Regions from separate parts of the Massilia sp. BHUDP2 genome, predicted to be linked through region 2. Evidence: predicted binding sites of a transcription regulator. Region 2 holds the regulator's gene; each other region holds the start of a gene.

Region 1 (4,245 bases), on a different contig from region 2:
CCGAAGTGCTCTTCGTGGGCGGCGATCTGCAGCACCGAGTCGGCCGAGGTGTACAGGATCGGACGGCCAGTAGCGACGTGCTCGTCGCCCAGCTCGTCGATGATGGTGGTGCCGGAAGCGTGGCAGTTGCCGAGCCAGCCGGGCACGCCGGTCAGCTCTTGCAGTTTATCCGTCAGCTCTTTCGGGAAGGACGGCACCATCTTCGGGAAGTAGCCCCAGTCGAACAGCACCGGCACGCCGGCGATCTCCCAGTGGCCGCTCTGCGTGTCCTTGCCGGTCGACTGCTCGCGCGCGACGCCCCAGGCGCCCGTGAAGCCGTCGCGCTGGCTGAAGCCGGCGGCCCATTCGCCGCTGGCCTTGTGGGCGGCAGCGGCCAGGCCCAGGCGCTCCAGGTTCGGCAGCGACATCGGCTTGCCCTCTTTCGCTGCCCATGCTGCGATGTGGCCGAAGGTGTTGGCGCCTGCGTCGCCGTACTTGTCGGCGTCGGGCAAGGCGCCCAGGCCGAACGAGTCAAGCAGGAGGATGAATGCGCGTGACATGGATCGCTCGCTCTTTCGAAAATTAGGCTTCCGCGCGCGGGCTTGCGCCCAGGCGCTCGATGAAGGAATGGATCAGGGTGACCAGGTCCTTGGCCGCGATCGCGGCGTACTTCAGGGTCTGCTCGTGCGACAGCGGGAACGGGGTCAATCCCTCGGCCAGGTTGGTAATGGCCGAGATGCCGGCGACCTTCAGGCCGCAGTGGCGCGCCGAGATCACTTCCGGCACCACCGACATGCCGACCACGTCGGCGCCCATCGTCTTGAAGGCGCGGATTTCGGCGGCGGTCTCGAAGTTCGGGCCCGGGCAGGCCAGGTACACGCCTTCGTGCAGGGTGATGCCCTTGGCGGCCGCGGTTTCCTTGATCATGGCGCGCAGGTCGGCGTCATAGGCATTGGCCATGCTGAAGAAGCGTGGGCCGAAGCGCTCGTCGTTCGGGCCGGCCATCGGGCTGCCCGGCAGCAGGTTGATGTGGTCGTTCAGGACCACGACGCTGCCCGCATCCACTTCGGGACGCAGCGAGCCAGCGGCATTCGTCACCAGCAGCATCTCGCAGCCGATCAGCTTGAAGGTGCGCACGGCGGAGGTCATGACGTTGGCGCCGTAGCCTTCGTAGAAGTGGCCGCGGCCCTTCATGCACACGACCGGCACGCCGGCCAGGGTACCGAGCACCAGCTCGCCCGCGTGGCCGTGCACGGTGCTGATCGGGAAGCCCGGCAGGTCGGCATAGCTGATCGACACCGCGTCCGTCATCTGCTCGGCCAGCACGCCCAGTCCCGAACCCAGGATCAATGCGGCGCGCGGTGCGAAACCGGGTTTGCGGGCCTTGATGACTTCTGCTGCTTCAAATGGGGTATTGCTGAACATGGTAGTCCTTGTGTGCGGATTCGGGAGACGTGAGGAGGGGCTGGAACAGGGTTTGCTACATACCAGCCGGAATATTATAACTATGCATGAGGGGCGATATGTATGGCAAATACCATTTTTCTTGCCGATTTATTGGTTTAAAAAATAAATGATTCCGTGTATTGTTGACCTACAGACATAGAAACCGATTTTCTTTGACGTCGACCAAACATTTGTCTAGTATATACAAACATTTGTTTACTCTCATCGACACACCACCGTGACCGAGCTGCCAAAAAAAGAACAGTTGTACGAGCTGATCCGCGCGAATCCCTTCATCTCGCAACAGGACCTGGCGGCCCAGCTCGGGCTGTCACGCTCGGCCGTGGCCAACTACATCGCCACCCTGGTGCGCGAGCGCCGCATCCTGGGGCGTGCCTACGTGCTGCCGGACCAGCGTCCGATCCTGTGCATCGGCGCTTCCAACCTCGACCGCAAGCTGCGCAGCACCGCCAAGCTGGCGCTCGGCACCTCGAACCCGGCCAGCCAGGACGAATCCTTCGGCGGCGTCGCCCGCAACATCGCCGAGAACCTGGCGCGCCTGGGCGCGCCGGTGGCCCTGATCACGGCGGTCGGCAACGACGCGTCCGGCCGCGCCCTGCTCGCCCACGCCGAGGATGTCGGCATCGACACCCGCGGCGCCCTGCGCCTCGACGGCGTCAGTAGCGGCACCTATACCGCGGTGCTGGACCAGGACGGCGAGATGGTCGTGGCGCTGGCCGACATGGCCCTGAACGAGCGCCTGAGCCCGGAGTTCCTCGCCACTCGCCAGCAACAATGCGCCAGCGCCGCGTTGCTGGTGGCCGACCTCAACCTCCCCCACGACACCATTGCCGCCCTGCTCGACGGTGCAGCGCGCGACGGCGTGTCGCTGGTGCTGGTGGCGGTGTCGGAACCAAAGATGGCGCGCCTGCCGGAGCAGCTGCGCGGCCTGCGCCTCCTGATCCTGAACGAAGGCGAGCTGGCGACCCGCCTCAAGCGCCCGCTCGACAGCGACGCCGCCATCGGCGCCGCCTGCCGCGAGCTGCAGACCCAGGGCGTGCAGGACGTGGTGGTCACACGCGGCGCACGCGGCGTCATGTATACCTCGGATGGCGGCGTGCTGCGCCTCGATGCCTCGCAGGTCGAGGTCGTCGACGTCACCGGTGCGGGCGACGCCTTCGCCGCCGCCGTCTGCTGGTCGCTGCACAGCGGCGAGGCCGACCTCGGCCTGGCCTGCCGCCGCGGCCTGCAACTCTCCGCCATGACCATCGAATGCGAGCAGACCGTCTGCCCTGCGCTCGAACCGGGCCACCTGGATACTCTCAACGAATCTGTATTGGACTGACCATGCAATCCTTCCTCCTGTTCTCGCCTGAAGTAACAAGCGCGCGCGCCGCCGGCAAGCCCGTCGTCGCGCTCGAATCGACCATCATCTCGCACGGCATGCCCTACCCGCAGAACGTGCAGACCGCACGCGAAGTCGAGCAGATCATCCGCGACGCCGGCGCGGTGCCGGCCACCATCGCCATCATCGACGAACGGATCTGCGTCGGCCTGAACGACGAGCAGCTGGAGCTGCTGGGCGCCTCGCCCGACGCGCTGAAAGTCAGCCGCCGCGACCTGCCCTATGTGCTCTCTACCGGCAAACTCGGCGCCACCACCGTCGCCGCCACCATGATCTGCGCCCAGCTGGCGGGCATCGAGGTGTTCGTCACCGGCGGCATCGGCGGCGTGCACCGCGGCGCCGAGACCAGCTTCGACATCTCGGCCGACCTGCAGGAACTGGCCCACACCAGCGTGGCCGTGGTCTGCGCCGGCGTGAAGTCGATCCTCGACATCGGCCTGACCCTGGAATACCTGGAAACCCACGGCGTGCCGGTGCTGAGCGTCGGCCAGCCGGGCTTCCCGGCCTTCTTCACGCGCGAGAGCGGCTTCAAGGCCGACTTCCAGCTCGACACGCCGGCAGAACAGGCAGCCTTCATCCGCACCAAGTGGCAGCTCGGCCTGGCGGGCGGCGTGGTGGTCAGCAACCCGGTTCCCGCCGAAGCGGCGATGCCGAGCGAGGAAATCGACGCCATCATCCGGCAGGCGCTGGGCGAAGCGGAGGCGCAAGGCGTCAAGGGCAAGGCCGTCACTCCCTTCTTGCTGGCCCGCATCAAGGAACTGACCAAAGGCCGCAGCCTGGCGACCAACATCGCCCTGGTCAAGCACAATGCCCTGGTCGGCGCACGCCTGGCCGTGGCCTTGAACGCCTGATCCACGACGCGCCATGTCGATCGACCTGAAACAGCTGCGCTACTTCCTGGCCGTGGCCGAAGAGAAAAGCTTTTCGCGCGCGGCCGAACGCCTGCACATCTCGCAGCCGCCGCTGAGCCAGCAGATCATGAAGCTGGAGAGCGAACTCGGGGTGCGCCTGTTCACGCGCACCACGCGCAGCTTCGAGCTGACGGTGGCGGGCAAGGCGCTGATGGTGGAAGCGGCCGAGCTGCTGGCCAAGATGCGCATGACGATCGACACCATCCGCCAGATCGACCGCGGCGAAGTGGGCCGGCTGCGCGTGGGCATCGTCGGCTCGGCGATGTGGGGGCCGATTCCGTCCCTGCTGGAACAGTTCCAGAGCCAGTACCCGCGCGTGACCTGGACCATCCACGAACTGGGCCCGAACGACCAGTGGGAAGCGCTGCGCGCCAGGCAGATCGACGTCGGTTTCTGGCGCGAGCCGCGCATCGAGGGGGACGTGCTGAAGCAGGCCAACCTGCGCCAGGACCTGTGCTTTCAAGAGAACGTGTGCGTGGCGATCAACGAGAAGCACCCGCTGGC
Region 2 (4,245 bases):
CGTCACCACCCCGAGGAACTGCAGCCATTCGCTGCCCGTGTGCGCGGCGCCGCCGGGCGGGAAGGCCGGCAGCGCCAGCAGCAGGGCCTGGGCGCCCGTCATCACCCCCACCAGCAGGCTCCATTCGTTGGCCGAAATGCCCTCGAGGCGCGCCAGCCAGCGCCGGTTGACGACCGCATAGAAGGTCCATGACAGCAGCGCGCCGATCGCCGACAGGAGGCCGATGCCCGAGCCGCCCTCCAGGGAAGACAAGGAATCCCAGCTGATGCAGGCCAGGCCGGCCCCGCCCAGCAGCAGGGAGGGGGCCAGGCGCCGCAAGGACACCGCGCCGTGCTCGCGCGAGCCCGCCAGGGTCACGGTGATCGGCAGCAGCCCGATCACGATCGAGGTCATGGCCACGCCACCCAATTGGACGGCCTGGGCCAGGAACAGGTAGTACACGATGTTGCCCGCCAGGCTGAGCCAGGCCAGGCCGCGCCAGTCGGCCCGGGTCAGTCGCTGCCTGAGCCGCGGCCAGGCGCGGGCGACCAGGATGGCGGCGACGATGCCGTAGGCGAGGTAGCGGCCCGCCGACAGCTGCAGGGCCGAGAAGCCCGGCACCAGTTCCGGGGCCAGGAACACCAGGCCCCAGAAGGCGCCCGCGGTGATGCCGGCGCCGATGCCGAGTTGCGTGGTGTGGGATGTGGTGTGAATCTGCGAAAGCATGGACGATCTCCTTGGGAAGGGAGATTGTCGGCCGGATGCCCGCGGCGCTCTTGACCCTGGCTACTGCTGGTTTGACAGATTCTCGCGATACGCGCGCCGGTAGGCCGCGGGCGTGGTGTCCATCGCCCTGCGCATGGCACGGGTCAGCGCGCTCTGCTCGGAAAAGCCCGCTGCCAGCGCGATCTCGGCCACCGGGCGCGCCGTCGCACGCAGCCATTCGCAGGCATGGCGCAGGCGGCAGTCCAGCAGCCAGTCGTGGGGCGTGCTGTCGCGCTCTTCGCGAAACAGCGCATGCAGGCGGCTGACGCTCAGGCTGGAGGCGCGCGCCATGGCCTCGGTGGTCCACGGCAGGCCGGGTTCGGCCTCGATGCGGGCGAGCAGGGCGGCCAGGCGCGAGCTTGGTGCGGGCGCTCCCAGCACCAGGGTGTCGAGCAGCAGCGGGGTCCAGCCGGCCAGCACGGAAGGCGCGGGCGGAGCGGTGGCGGCCATGATGCCCATGAATTCGACCAGCTTGCGCGCTGCCGGACCGATGGCGCCGAAGGGTTGCTCGAGCAGGCGCTGCCAGGGTCCTTGCGCGAAAGTATCCGGTCCCAGGTCGACGATCAGCGACCGGTTGGCCACCGGGCTGCACTGCGAGTGCCAGGCGCCCGGCGCCACCACCGCCACGCGCAGCGGATCGAGCCGGGCCTGGCGGCCTTCGATTTCCAGGGCGACTTCGCCGCTCACGGGGAGCACCAGCTGGCCGAACTCGTGGCGGTCCGAGCTGCGCGCGGCGCCATAGCTGCGCAGATGCAGGTCGAGCAGCGGAGCAGCCATGGCGGTGTCGCTAGCCCATCGGGCTGCAGACGTCGGTGCCAGCCGCCAGCGCCTTGAGCTTGGCCGGGTCGAGCAGGGTGACTTCGCGCTTGTCGACCTGCAGCCAGCCCTGTTTCTTGAAGCGCGACAGCAGGCGGCTGATGCTTTCGATGGTGAGCCCGAGGTAGTTGCCGATGTCTTCGCGCGACATGCGCAGCTGGAAGCTGTGCGGCGAATAGCCGCGCGCCGCGTAGCGTGCCGACAGGTTGACCAGGAAGACGGCGAAACGCTGCTCCGCCCGCATATTGCCGAGCAGCAGCATGACGTTCTGTTCGCGCGTGATCTCCTGGCTCATGATGCGGTGGAAGTGGCGCAGCAGGGCCGGCACGTGGCCGAACAGCTCTTCCAGGCGCGAGAACGGGATCTCGCACACCTCGCTGTCCTCGAGGGCCACGGCGTCGCAGTGGTGGGTGCCGCTGATGGCGTCCATGCCCAGCAGTTCGCCGGCCATCTGGAAACCGGTGATCTGGGCTTCGCCGGCGGCGTTGACCTGATAGGTCTTGAAATGGCCGAAGCGCACCGCGTACAGGTTGCGGAAGGGCTCGCCCATGGCGTAGAGGCGCTCGTCGCGCGCGAGCCGGCGGCGGCGGCCGATGATCTGGTCGAGGCGATTGATGTCGGCATCCTCGAGGCCCATCGGCAGGCACAGCTGGTGCATGCTGCACGCGCTGCAGCTGGCCTTGAGGGCCTGGATGACCTTCGCTTCGCCCGGGAGCGAGATGGGTTGGTTCATGGCAGGGAAACGAAAATGCTGACGCGGCCATTATAGACAAAGGCCGCGTCCGCGGGTTTCATTTCCAAAATACAAGCCCGATTACAGGTGATGCCGGTGTTCCGCCTTCATCCTGTAATACTCCTGCCGGCCCTTGGCGCGCACGGTCGCGGCGATCTCGGCGGCTTCCTGCGCCGCCTGGTTCACGGTCGCGAAGGCGTCGGCGTTCCCCTTGAGCGCTTCCACGGCCTGCTGCGATTGCACCGTGCCCGCCAGCGCCAGGCCGAAGGTGGCCGACACCGCCAGCTCGGCCGCCAGGGTGTCGAGGCTCGGCGCCACCACGTCCTGCAGCGCCTTGGCCGCCTGCAGCTCGGCGCTGGCCTGGGGCGCCGCCAGCGTGCGCGCCAGGTCCATGTCGCCGGCGACCCGCGCCAGGAAATCGAGCGCCGCCCGGCTGCCGGAGCGGTTGGCCAGGTCGCCGAGGCGCAGCAGGGCCGTGTTCCTGGCATTGAACACGGCACGGCCGGCGCGCGCACTTTCGACGAAGTCGATCATCGGCTGGACCGCGATCTCGCTGCCGATGTAGCCGAGGGTGGCCACGATCTGGGTCAGGAACTCCTCGTGCTTCTCCGGCTCGTTCACCAGCCAGTCCAGCAGCAGGCGGGCGTCCTTCTCGCCGTACTGCGAGGCCAGCTCCCATGGCACGCCCTCGATCCAGTGCTGGGAGACGAAGTCGCGCACGTCGGCAGGCAGCGCCAGGCCGCCCGCACCGCAGGAGCAGCCGCCGGCGGCCATCACCTTGCCGCTGATGCTGAGCGGGCCTGCTAGGTACGCCGAGGACTCGGCCGCGTTGACCACGTTGTGGTCGGCGCCGACGGACGGGTACATGACCGCGCGCGGGTCGTCGGTGCGGTGGGGCAGGCCGCAGTTGTGGCCGTACTCGTGCACCCAGATCAGGCCTTCCTGGTTGGCGGTGAAGCGCACCGCGGCCACGTTGACCGAGGCGCTGCCGACCGGGGCGCAGCCGATGATGCCGTCGCCGGGGCCGCCGCACCAGCGGATGGCCTGCACGATCTTGACCCCGCTGCCGGCGGTCAGGAGGGCATTCAGGTCGCTTGAGGTCTGGATGGTGCCGGGGATGTTCGCCGGCAGCAGCCGGACTGCGCCGTTGCGCACGAAACGGACCGGGGTCGTGACGTCCGGCCCGCTGTCGTCGTTCTGGAGGATCGTGCCCATGTCGGCCAGGATCCGGTCGGCCTCGGCTTCGCTCAGGGCTACGCTGCTGTGGCGGTGCACCGTGACCGAGACCGTGCGCAGGCCAGGGGGCGCCGAGGGCGGGTTGACGACCAGGTAGTCGACGTAGAGCCAAATGTCGGCGCTCCACTCGATGTTGACCCAGATGTCGACGCCGCCCCCGCGCGGGGCGACGTTGTGCACGGTGTAGCGGGCCGCGCCGATGAACTTGCCGGCGGGCGGTCCGCCGGGCACGCCTTCGCCGATGGCCACGAAGACCTGCGAGCCGGGCTGGATCAGGTCCCAGTTGAGCCGCAGCAGCCATTCGCCGCGGCGCATGCCCCAGTCGTGGCGGTAGGTAAAGCCGTTCCCTTGCAGCGCGGGCTGCACGCCTTCCGTGCCGACGCTCGCTTCGGCGACGGCCCAGGGGCCTTTGGTGCTTGATGAATCCGCGCGCTCCTGCGTTCCGGGGTCGAGGAGCAGTGCTGCGTCCTGGTCGAGACGATCATTTGGTGCCATGGGAATCTCCTGGTGCGCTTCAAGGGTTGATGATCAGGTAATCGGCGTAGAGCGAGATGTCGCTGCTCCACGCGATGTCGACCCAGATGTCGACGCCGTTCCAGCGTGAGGCGACGTTGTGCAGGGTGTAGCGGGCCGCGCCGATGAACTTGCCGGCGGACGGGCCGCCCGGCACGCCTTCGCCGATCGCCACCAGGACCCGGGAGGGGGGCTGGATGACA
Region 3 (4,245 bases), 390 kb from region 2:
TGCCAGCCCCGGCAGGTCCGTCATGGACGCTGCCGTCGCGCCACAGCTGCGCCACCGCCATCCGGTTCTCGGTCAGGGTGCCGGTCTTGTCGACGCACAGCACCGAGGTCGAGCCGAGGATCTCGATCGCCGCCAGGCGCCGGGTCAGCACCTGGCTGCGCGCCAGCCGCCAGGCGCCGATGGCCGGGAACACGGTCAGAATGACAGGAAACTCTTCCGGCAACATGGACATCGACAAGGCGATGCCGGCCAGCAGCGCCTGCAGGGGATCCTGGCCGCGCAGCACCAGCAGCAGGACCAGTGCGGCGCTGACGGCGCCACCCAGAATCGCGAAGCGGCGCGCCAGGGCCCTGGTCTCGCGCTGCAGGCGCCCGGGCGGCGGGGCGATGCCGCCCAGCGCAGCCCCGATACGGCCGATCTCGCTGCGCACGCCGGTGGCGCTGACCCGGGCCAGGCCATGCCCCTGCACCACCAGCGTGCCGGAATACACCCACGGCAGGCCGGCGCCGCCGGGCGCCTGCGGGCTGCTGCCCACTTCGCCACCCTGCGGCGCCGGCAGCTTGCCCACCGGAACCGATTCGCCGGTCAGCAGCGACTCGTCCACCTGCAGGCCGGCCGCCGCCAGCAGCAGGCCGTCGGCCGGCACCCGGTCGCCTTCGCCCAGCTCGACCAGGTCGCCTTCGACCAGCTCGGCGGCCGGCAGCTGCCGGGCGCTGCCGTCGCGCCACACCAGGGCGGTCGGCGCGCCGAGCTCGCGCAGCGCCTGCAGGGCGCGCTCGGTGCGGCCCTCCTGGTACAGCGTCATGCACAGCATCAGGACCACCATCCCGAACAGGAAGGCCCCTTCGAAGGGTTCGCCCAGCACCAGGTACAGGATCGCGGCCCCGACCAGCAGCAGGTACATCGGTTCGCGCGCGGCATCGAGCGCGATGCGGCGCCAGCGCCGCCCGCCGCTGTCGGGCAGCCGGTTGGGGCCGTCGCGCGCCAGGCGCCGCGCGGCTTCCTCGCTGTCCAGTCCGGCAGGGCCGGTGGCGCCGAGCTCGACTTTCATGGGATCTCCCTTTCGGAGGCCGCCAGGGTCTCGCGCGCCAGCTCGACGCGGTCGCGGCCGTTCGACTTGGCCCGATACAGCGCCGCATCGGCGTCGGCCAGCAGATCCTCGACGCCGGCATGCCCGGGGGCCAGGCCGGCGACCCCGATGCTGATCGTGCAGCGCACTTCGCCCCGAGGAATCGCGAGGCGGATCGCACCCACTGCCATTCGCATGCGCTCGGCGCAGGCGAGGGCTTCCTCGACCGTGGTTTCGGGCATGACGCACACGAACTCCTCTCCCCCGACCCGGCCGAAGTAATCGCTGGCGCGCAGCAAGTCCGCGCATGCCTGGCTGACCGCGCGCAGGAGCGCGTCGCCAACCGGATGGCCCCAGGTATCGTTGACGCGCTTGAAGAAGTCGATGTCGAGCATGGCGATCGCCAGCGGATGGCCGTAGCGCCGCGCCAGCGTGATATCGTGGCTGGCCAGCTCGAGCAGATAGCCTCGCGCCAGCACCCCGCACAGGCTGTCGTGGCGGGCTGCATGGCGCAAGGCGCGCTCGGCCAGGAAATTCCTGCGCACCAGCCGTCCCTGGAAGCGCGCCACCCCCGCCACCAGGCCGAGCATCACGAGGTAGGCCAGCACGCTGCTGGCGAAGGCCGGCTCCGGCAACTGCGCTGCCGCCAACCCAAGGAATAGCAGGCTCGGCACCAGGACCAGCGCAGACAAGCGAGGCAGGCGCGGTTCGACCAGGGCCAGCGGGAACATCACCCCCGTGATCGCCGGCAGCGCCAGCAGCAGGCCATCGGGCAGCAGGGCGGCGCTGAGGATCATCGCGCCGGCATGGGTGATGTAGACCAGGGCGCAGCGCCAGGCGAGCGGGATGCGCCCGTCCCAGTCCCGATAGCCGATGGCGCCGATCAGGACCAGGCCCAGCCGGATGAGCGCAGTGGTGGCGGCCTGCTGGGGAGCGATCCAGTAGTCCCATGCGCTGAACAGCAGCACGCCGAGACCGAACAAGCCTCCGAGCGCCGGCAGCATGCCGGACAGGCTGCGGTCGAGCGCCAGGCCGAATTCGCGTTCGTCGTCGGGCGCGAGCTCGCCGGTCAGGCGCGCGGCCCGGAATGGAGATGAGGCCGGACGCTGTTTCCCCATCTGCACGTGGCCGCCCTTAGCCGGCGCCGGCGGCTGGCCGCAAGACCATGACCGGCACCGGCGCGCCTGCGAGCACGGCCTGGGTCACGCTGCCGGCCAGCAAACGGCTCAGGCCACGCCGGCCGTGCGAACCCATGACGATCAGGTCGCATTGCTGCTCGCGCGCGGCATCGGCGATCGCCTCGGCGGGGTCGAGCGCGCTGCAGGTCAGCGCCGTGCAGGCCACGCCCGCCTTGGCGCAGCGCGCGGCGATGGCATCGACGTAGCGCTGGGCATGCTCCAGCAGCACGTCCATCTGCAGGCCCGGATCGTAGGCCATGGCGCCTTCGAGCGACTGGAAGGTGGGTTCGGGAACGGCGACGGACAGCGCCACGATCTCGCTGCCCTCGCGGCCGTGGACGAACTCGATGGCGGCATCGACCGCCGCTTCGGAAACGGGCGACCCGTCGGTCGGGACCAGGATACGTCGGTACATGGCAATCTCCAGACAGGGTGGACGAACGCTTGAGGACCAGTCTGTCCTCGCGGATGCTAAAAATCTTTGATATAAATCAAAATCGAACCGATGCCTTAATGCTTTGGCAATCCTAGCCAACCGCCTGGTCGCCGAAACAGATACCGAGCTCGCGCGCCGTGCGCACCATATCGCCGTCGACCGGCACCCGCTTGCTGCGGCCCGCCACCTCGCCCAGGGGCACGGTGCCGATCTCCTGGCCGCCCAGCGCCACCATCACGCCGGACTCGCCGCGCGCCAGCGCGCGCACCGCGCAAGCGCCGAAGCGCGCCGCCACCACGCGGTCGAAAGCCGACGGGCTGCCGCCGCGCAGCAGGTGGCCCAGCACCACGCTGCGGCATTCCTTGCCGGTGCGCTGGGCCAGCTGCGCCTCGACCCAGGCGCCGATGCCGCCCAGGCGCTCGGCATGCCCGCGGCCGGCGGCCGCCAGCCGCGCGCGCTCGCCGCCGACGGGCTGCGCCCCTTCGGCGGCCACCACGATCGCATGGCGCCTGCCGGCGGCGTCGCGCCGTCCAATGGCTTCGGCCACCACGTCCAGGTCGAAGGGTATCTCGGGCAGCAGGATCGCATGGGCGCCCCCGGCCATGCCGGCCTGCAGCGCGATCCAGCCGGCGTAGCGTCCCATCACCTCGACCACCATCACGCGGTGCTGGCTGTCGGCGGTGGTGTGCAGGCGGTCGATGCATTCGGTTGCGAAGCCGGCCGCCGTATCGAAGCCGAAGGTCTGGTTGGTGCAATCGAGGTCGTTGTCGATGGTCTTGGGCACGCCGACCACCGGCAAGCCCTGGCGCTGCAGGCAGGCGGCGATTTCCATCGAGCTATCGCCGCCGACCATCACCAGCGCGTCGAAGCCGCGCGCCCGGCACAGGCCGACCAGCTCGGCGCTGCGGTCCTGTTCCACCAAGCCGGCCGCGCCCTGGACAGGGTAGCGCAGCGGGTTGCCGCGGTTGGTGCTGCCGAGGATGGTGCCGCCGAGGTGCGCGATGCCGTGCACGGCGTCGGGCGACAGGCGCATGACCGGCTCGCCGAGGCAGGTGGCAGGCGCGAGCAGGCCGTTGAAGCCGTCGCGGATGCCCCAGCATTCCCAGCCGTGCCGGCTGGATGCGAGCACCACCGCGCGGATCACGGCGTTCAGGCCCGGGGCGTCGCCGCCCCCGGTGGCGATGGCAATGCGCTGGATGCGGGTGTTCATGGGCGCCTCCTGTGGTGCTGCCGACTATAGCACGCGCGCCGGGACCGATCCGCCGCTCGTGGCGAATCTGCACAGCCATGTTAGGCAGCGCACCGCGGCAGAGGTACAATGCCGCCCACATCATTCACACACAAACGACATGCTCTCTACCCTGCTCGACTGGTTCCTCCACCTTGACCGCCATCTCTCCGTACTCGCGGCCGAATACCAGGTGCTCGTCTACGTGCTGCTGTTCGCAGTGATCTTCGTCGAGACCGGCGTGGTCGTGATGCCCTTCCTGCCCGGCGACTCGCTCCTGTTCGTGACCGGCGCGCTGGCGGCGAAGGGCATGCTCTCGCTGCCGGTGCTGATC
Region 4 (4,245 bases), on a different contig from region 2:
TGTAAGGGTTCAGCGCCTGGCCTGTTCACCCGCCAGGCGCAGCGCCACCTTGTGGCGGAACCAGTCTTCCTTCACGTAGCGGTACAGGTTCGCACCCGGGCATACGGTCTTGTCGGAGTGATCCCGATGGCTCTTGATGTCGTCCAGCGAGACCTTGTACTTGGCCGCCAGCAGCGCCATCAGGTCGACCACGGCCTCCAGCTGCTGCTGGTTCGGCTCCACTTCCTCGAAATTGCCGACCACTTCGATCAGGGCGTGGCCGCTCGGATCGTATTCGGTATTGGTGTCGCCCGCGAAGTCGATGTTGCGCGCCTCGTAGATGCGGCCGTCGAGGTCGATGACGTAGTGGTAGGGGATGTCGAGCCAGCCCTTGCTGGCGCGCGACCACGACTGCAGGCGCCGCAGGTAGCCCTGCGGATCGGTGCCGGGCTTGAAGGGCTCGCCCTGGTGGTGCAGGGTGATCTGGCTGATGGTGTGGCGGCGCGCTTTCGAAGCGTCGGCCGGGGTGCCGCCCCAGCTGGCGACGGGCACGATGGCGCGTTCGACCGCGGCCAGCGGTTCGGCCGCGTGAAGAGGCAGCGAGAGGGCCAGGGCGGTGAGAAAGGAGAGGGCGGTAGGGCGCATGCTTGGAATGGAAATCGGATCTGCCCGCATCTTTTCACGTTTGCGCCCGCGACGCCAGCGATGATGCACATCTGATAAGCTAGATACCGAATCCACATCGAGCCAAACCACCATGAGAAGCATTGCCCAGATCCTCAACGACAGCAAGACCATCGCCATTGTCGGCCTGTCGAACAAGCCCGACCGCGCCAGCAATGAAGTGGCCGCTTACTTGCAGCAAAACGGCTACCGCATCGTGCCGGTGAACCCGAGCTACGCCGGCGAGACCGTCCTGGGCGAACAGGTGTACGCCACGCTGCAGGAAGCAGCCGACGCCCTGGCAAGCAACGGCCAGCGGATCGACATCGTCGACTGCTTCCGCAAGTCCGAAGACATCCCGCCGATCGCACGCGACGCGATCGCCGTGCGCGCCGGCTGCCTGTGGATGCAGCTGGACATCGAGAACCAGGCCGCCGCCGACCTGGCGCGCGCCGCCGGCCTCGACGTCGTCATGAACCACTGCATCAAGATCGAGCACCGCAGCCTGAACGCCGGCTGAACGGAAATCGTCCGGGCGCCGCGGCCATCCGGCCATCTTTACAGGCGGCGGCTGCGTTACAATCGTGGCATCACCAACCAGGGAACTTCCCGCCATGATCAAGACCACCGCCCTGCTGTTCGCTGCCCTTGCCGCGGCCAGCGCTGCTCTTCCTGCCGCCGCACAGGCCACGTCCGCGCCGGGCGCTCCGGCTGCCGCCCGCATGCCGATGAGCTGCCCCGCCATCCTCAAGCAGAATTTCAAGCGCCTGCAGGACGACGCGCCGCAGGACCTGTGCCAGTACGCCGGCAAGGTGGTGCTGGTCGTGAACACGGCCAGCTACTGCGGCTTCACCAAGCAGTACGAAGGACTCGAGAAGCTGTACGCGAAGTACGGCGGGCGCGGTCTGGTGGTGCTGGGCTTCCCCTCGAACGACTTCGGCAAGCAGGAGCCGGGCAATGCGAAAGAAATCGCGGACTTCTGCTTCAACACCTATGGGGTCAAGTTCCCGATGTTCGCCAAGAGCTCGGTGACGGGGCCGGAAGCCAACCCGCTGCACGCCAGCCTCACCAGGGCGACCGGCCAGGCGCCGAAGTGGAACTTCACCAAGTACCTGATCGGCCGCGATGGCAAGGTGCTTGAACACTTCCCGAGCAAGGTGACGCCGGAAGACCCGGCCCTGGTCGGCAAGATCGAGCAGGCGCTCGCCATGTAAGGCAGGGATCGAATAACCTTTCTAGCGTTATGGTTATTTGATCCACATCAACGATTTTTTTGCGCTGCATCAATATTCTTCCTCTCGTTACTATGACGAAAGGAAAAAGAAATGAAAACCTTGTTGAAGCCTGTGCTGGCCATGTCTCTCGCACTTGCCGGCAGCCAGGCCCTGGCACAGGACAGCAACTGGATGGTGCGTGCGCGCGCCGTCCATATCGACCCGGCGAATGAATCGGCGCCCGTGGCCGGCAGCGGCGCCGCGGACCGCATCCACGTGGCCGGCAAGACTATCCCCGAAGTCGACATCTCCTACTTCTTCACGCCGCACCTGGCGGCCGAGCTGATCCTGACTTATCCACAGAAGCACGACGTCACCCTGGACGGCGCCCGCATCGGCAGCTTCCGCCACCTGCCGCCGACCCTGACGGCCCAATACCACTTCGCACCGCAGTCGACAGTGAATCCTTACGTGGGCGCAGGCCTGAACTACACGCGCATCTCGCGCGTGAAGCTGCTGGACGGCGCGGCCGATCTCGAGAACGACAGCTGGGGCCTGGCACTGCAGGCCGGCGTGGACATCCGGCTCGATGCGCGCTGGTCGCTGAACCTCGATGTGAAAAAAGTGAACATCCGCAGCGACGTGATGGTCGGCGGCGCCAAGGCAAGCGCCGTCAAGGTGGATCCGGTGCTGTTCGGCCTGGGGTTCGGTTACCGCTTCTGAAGAGCTTAGCCCTGCGGGTCGTCCAGCAGGACCGCCCGCAGCGGCCCGCGCAGCGCATTGCAGACGACGATGTCGTCCGCCTCCGCCAGCATCTCGCGCGTGATGAGCTGTTCGCTGGCGCGCCAGGCCGGCGCCTGCAGCAGCACGCCGCGCATCACGCCCGGCAGCAGGCCGCTCGACAAGGGCGGCGTGATCCACTCGCTGCCGAAACGCAGGAACACGTTGCTGCGTCCTCCCTCGGTCAGTTCCCCGCGCTCGTTGAAGAACAAGGCGTCAAACGCCCCTTGCGCCTCGGCGGCGCGCCAGGCCGCGTCGTAGCGGCTGCGCACGCTCGTCTTGTGGCGCAGGAAGACGTCGCCCGAATGGGTGCTTTCCTGCGCCAGCAACAGCGCCACCGGTTCGCTCAAGGGCGTGATCGGCGCCGCCTGCACGGTCAGCGCGCCGCCGGGAGCCACCGCCAGGCGCAGCCGGTGCAGCTGGCCATGGGGCAGGGCCAGGCAGGCCTCGTTCAATGCCGCGCGGGCGGCGCCATAGTCGAACGGATAGCCGAAGTAGCGGCAGGACGCGGCCAGGCGGTCGAGGTGCTGCTCGACGTGGCGGCAGCCGTCGTCCCAGGAAGCGCGCAGGGTTTCGAAGATCTCGAACTCGTTGGGCAGGCCGGTCAGGAAGCGCGCCTTGAGCTGGCATTCGGCGTATTCGGAGGCGGCATCGCTGTCGTACACGATGCCGGCGCCGACCCCCAGCTCTCCCTTGCGGGTGCCGCCCTCCGGCGCACCCAGCGCCAGGGTGCGGATCGGGACCGACAGGCAGAAGTCACCGAAGCCCTTGGCGCTGCCTGGCGCGGGTGGATCGAACCAGCCGATCGCGCCGGTATAGATGCCGCGCGCGCTCGGTTCGAGTTCGTGGATGATCTCCATGCTGCGGCGCTTCGGCGCGCCCGTGATCGAGCCGCAGGGGTAGAGCGCGGCGAATACCTCCTCCAGACTCGCATCCTCGCGCAGGCGCGCCTGCACGGTCGAGGTCATCTGCAGCACGGCGCCATAGCGGCGCACCTCGAACAGCGCCGGCACCTCGACGCTGCCGGTGACGGCGACCCGTCCCAGGTCGTTGCGCAGCAGGTCGACGATCATCAGGTTCTCGGCGCGGTTCTTGGTGTCCGAAGAGAGCGCCCGGGAGCGCTCCTCATCCACCGCATCGTCGCCGCTGGCCGGCGCGGTGCCCTTCATCGGCCGCGCCAGCAGCCTGCCGGCCTCGTGGCGCACGAACAGCTCGGGCGAGAAGGACAAGACGGCGCCGCCGTCCGGCAGGGCCACCAGGGCGCCGTAGGGCACGCGCTGGCGCGCCCGCAGCCGCGCATACAGCTTGACCAGAGAACCGTAGGTGTCGAAACGCAGGCGGTAGGTGTAGTTCACCTGGTAGGTGTCGCCGGCGGCGATGTAGTCGCGGATGCGCCGGATCGCATCGGTGAAGGCCGCTTCGTCCACATTGGGCGTGATGCCGGCCACGCCCGCCAGTTCGTCGGCGGGTGCGCGGGTGGCGATCCAGGCCTCGACCTGGCTTGCGTCCAGGTGCTCGCACTGTTCGAACAGCAGCACCTGCGCCAGCGCGCCTTGCACCGGCTGCGCCGGCACTCCCTGGAGGTGCGCGCCCAGTTCGTAGCTGAACA

The links. Region 2 encodes FNR, which switches genes on or off when oxygen is low (the NO sensors DNR and NnrR bind a similar motif). Its sites were predicted from a motif close to TTGATNNNNATCAA; they were not measured.
Region 1: a site for FNR is predicted at 1,599-1,612, ahead of ACK6C6_RS22550 (carbohydrate kinase). Genes of this name have one in related genera too.
Region 3: a site for FNR is predicted at 2,729-2,742, ahead of ACK6C6_RS09605 (universal stress protein). Genes of this name have one in related genera too.
Region 4: a site for FNR is predicted at 1,894-1,907, ahead of ACK6C6_RS20065 (OmpW family outer membrane protein). Genes of this name have one in related genera too.

The regions. Positions count from the first base shown of each region.
Region 1 is NZ_JBJUVW010000004.1:225,060-229,304, forward strand. Features, by position in the region: gene ACK6C6_RS22540 (phosphopentomutase) at 1-539, opposite strand, end outside; gene xapA (xanthosine phosphorylase) at 562-1,404, opposite strand; gene ACK6C6_RS22550 (carbohydrate kinase) at 1,664-2,770, shown strand; gene ACK6C6_RS22555 (pseudouridine-5'-phosphate glycosidase) at 2,773-3,681, shown strand; gene ACK6C6_RS22560 (LysR family transcriptional regulator) at 3,695-4,245, shown strand, end outside.
Region 2 is NZ_JBJUVW010000001.1:1,709,010-1,713,254, forward strand. Features, by position in the region: gene ACK6C6_RS07670 (DMT family transporter) at 1-705, opposite strand, end outside; gene ACK6C6_RS07675 (AraC family transcriptional regulator) at 766-1,521, opposite strand; gene fnr (fumarate/nitrate reduction transcriptional regulator Fnr) at 1,532-2,293, opposite strand; gene ACK6C6_RS07685 (hypothetical protein) at 2,375-4,024, opposite strand; gene ACK6C6_RS07690 (hypothetical protein) at 4,044-4,245, opposite strand, start outside.
Region 3 is NZ_JBJUVW010000001.1:2,097,953-2,102,197, reverse strand. Features, by position in the region: gene ACK6C6_RS09615 (cation-translocating P-type ATPase) at 1-1,051, opposite strand, end outside; gene ACK6C6_RS09610 (GGDEF domain-containing protein) at 1,048-2,187, opposite strand; gene ACK6C6_RS09605 (universal stress protein) at 2,204-2,662, opposite strand; gene ACK6C6_RS09600 (6-phosphofructokinase) at 2,775-3,893, opposite strand; gene ACK6C6_RS09595 (VTT domain-containing protein) at 4,033-4,245, shown strand, end outside.
Region 4 is NZ_JBJUVW010000003.1:736,709-740,953, reverse strand. Features, by position in the region: gene ACK6C6_RS20085 (serine hydrolase) at 1-5, shown strand, start outside; gene ACK6C6_RS20080 (peptidoglycan recognition family protein) at 10-624, opposite strand; gene ACK6C6_RS20075 (CoA-binding protein) at 737-1,162, shown strand; gene ACK6C6_RS20070 (glutathione peroxidase) at 1,257-1,856, shown strand; gene ACK6C6_RS20065 (OmpW family outer membrane protein) at 1,968-2,579, shown strand; gene pabB (aminodeoxychorismate synthase component I) at 2,585-4,245, opposite strand, start outside.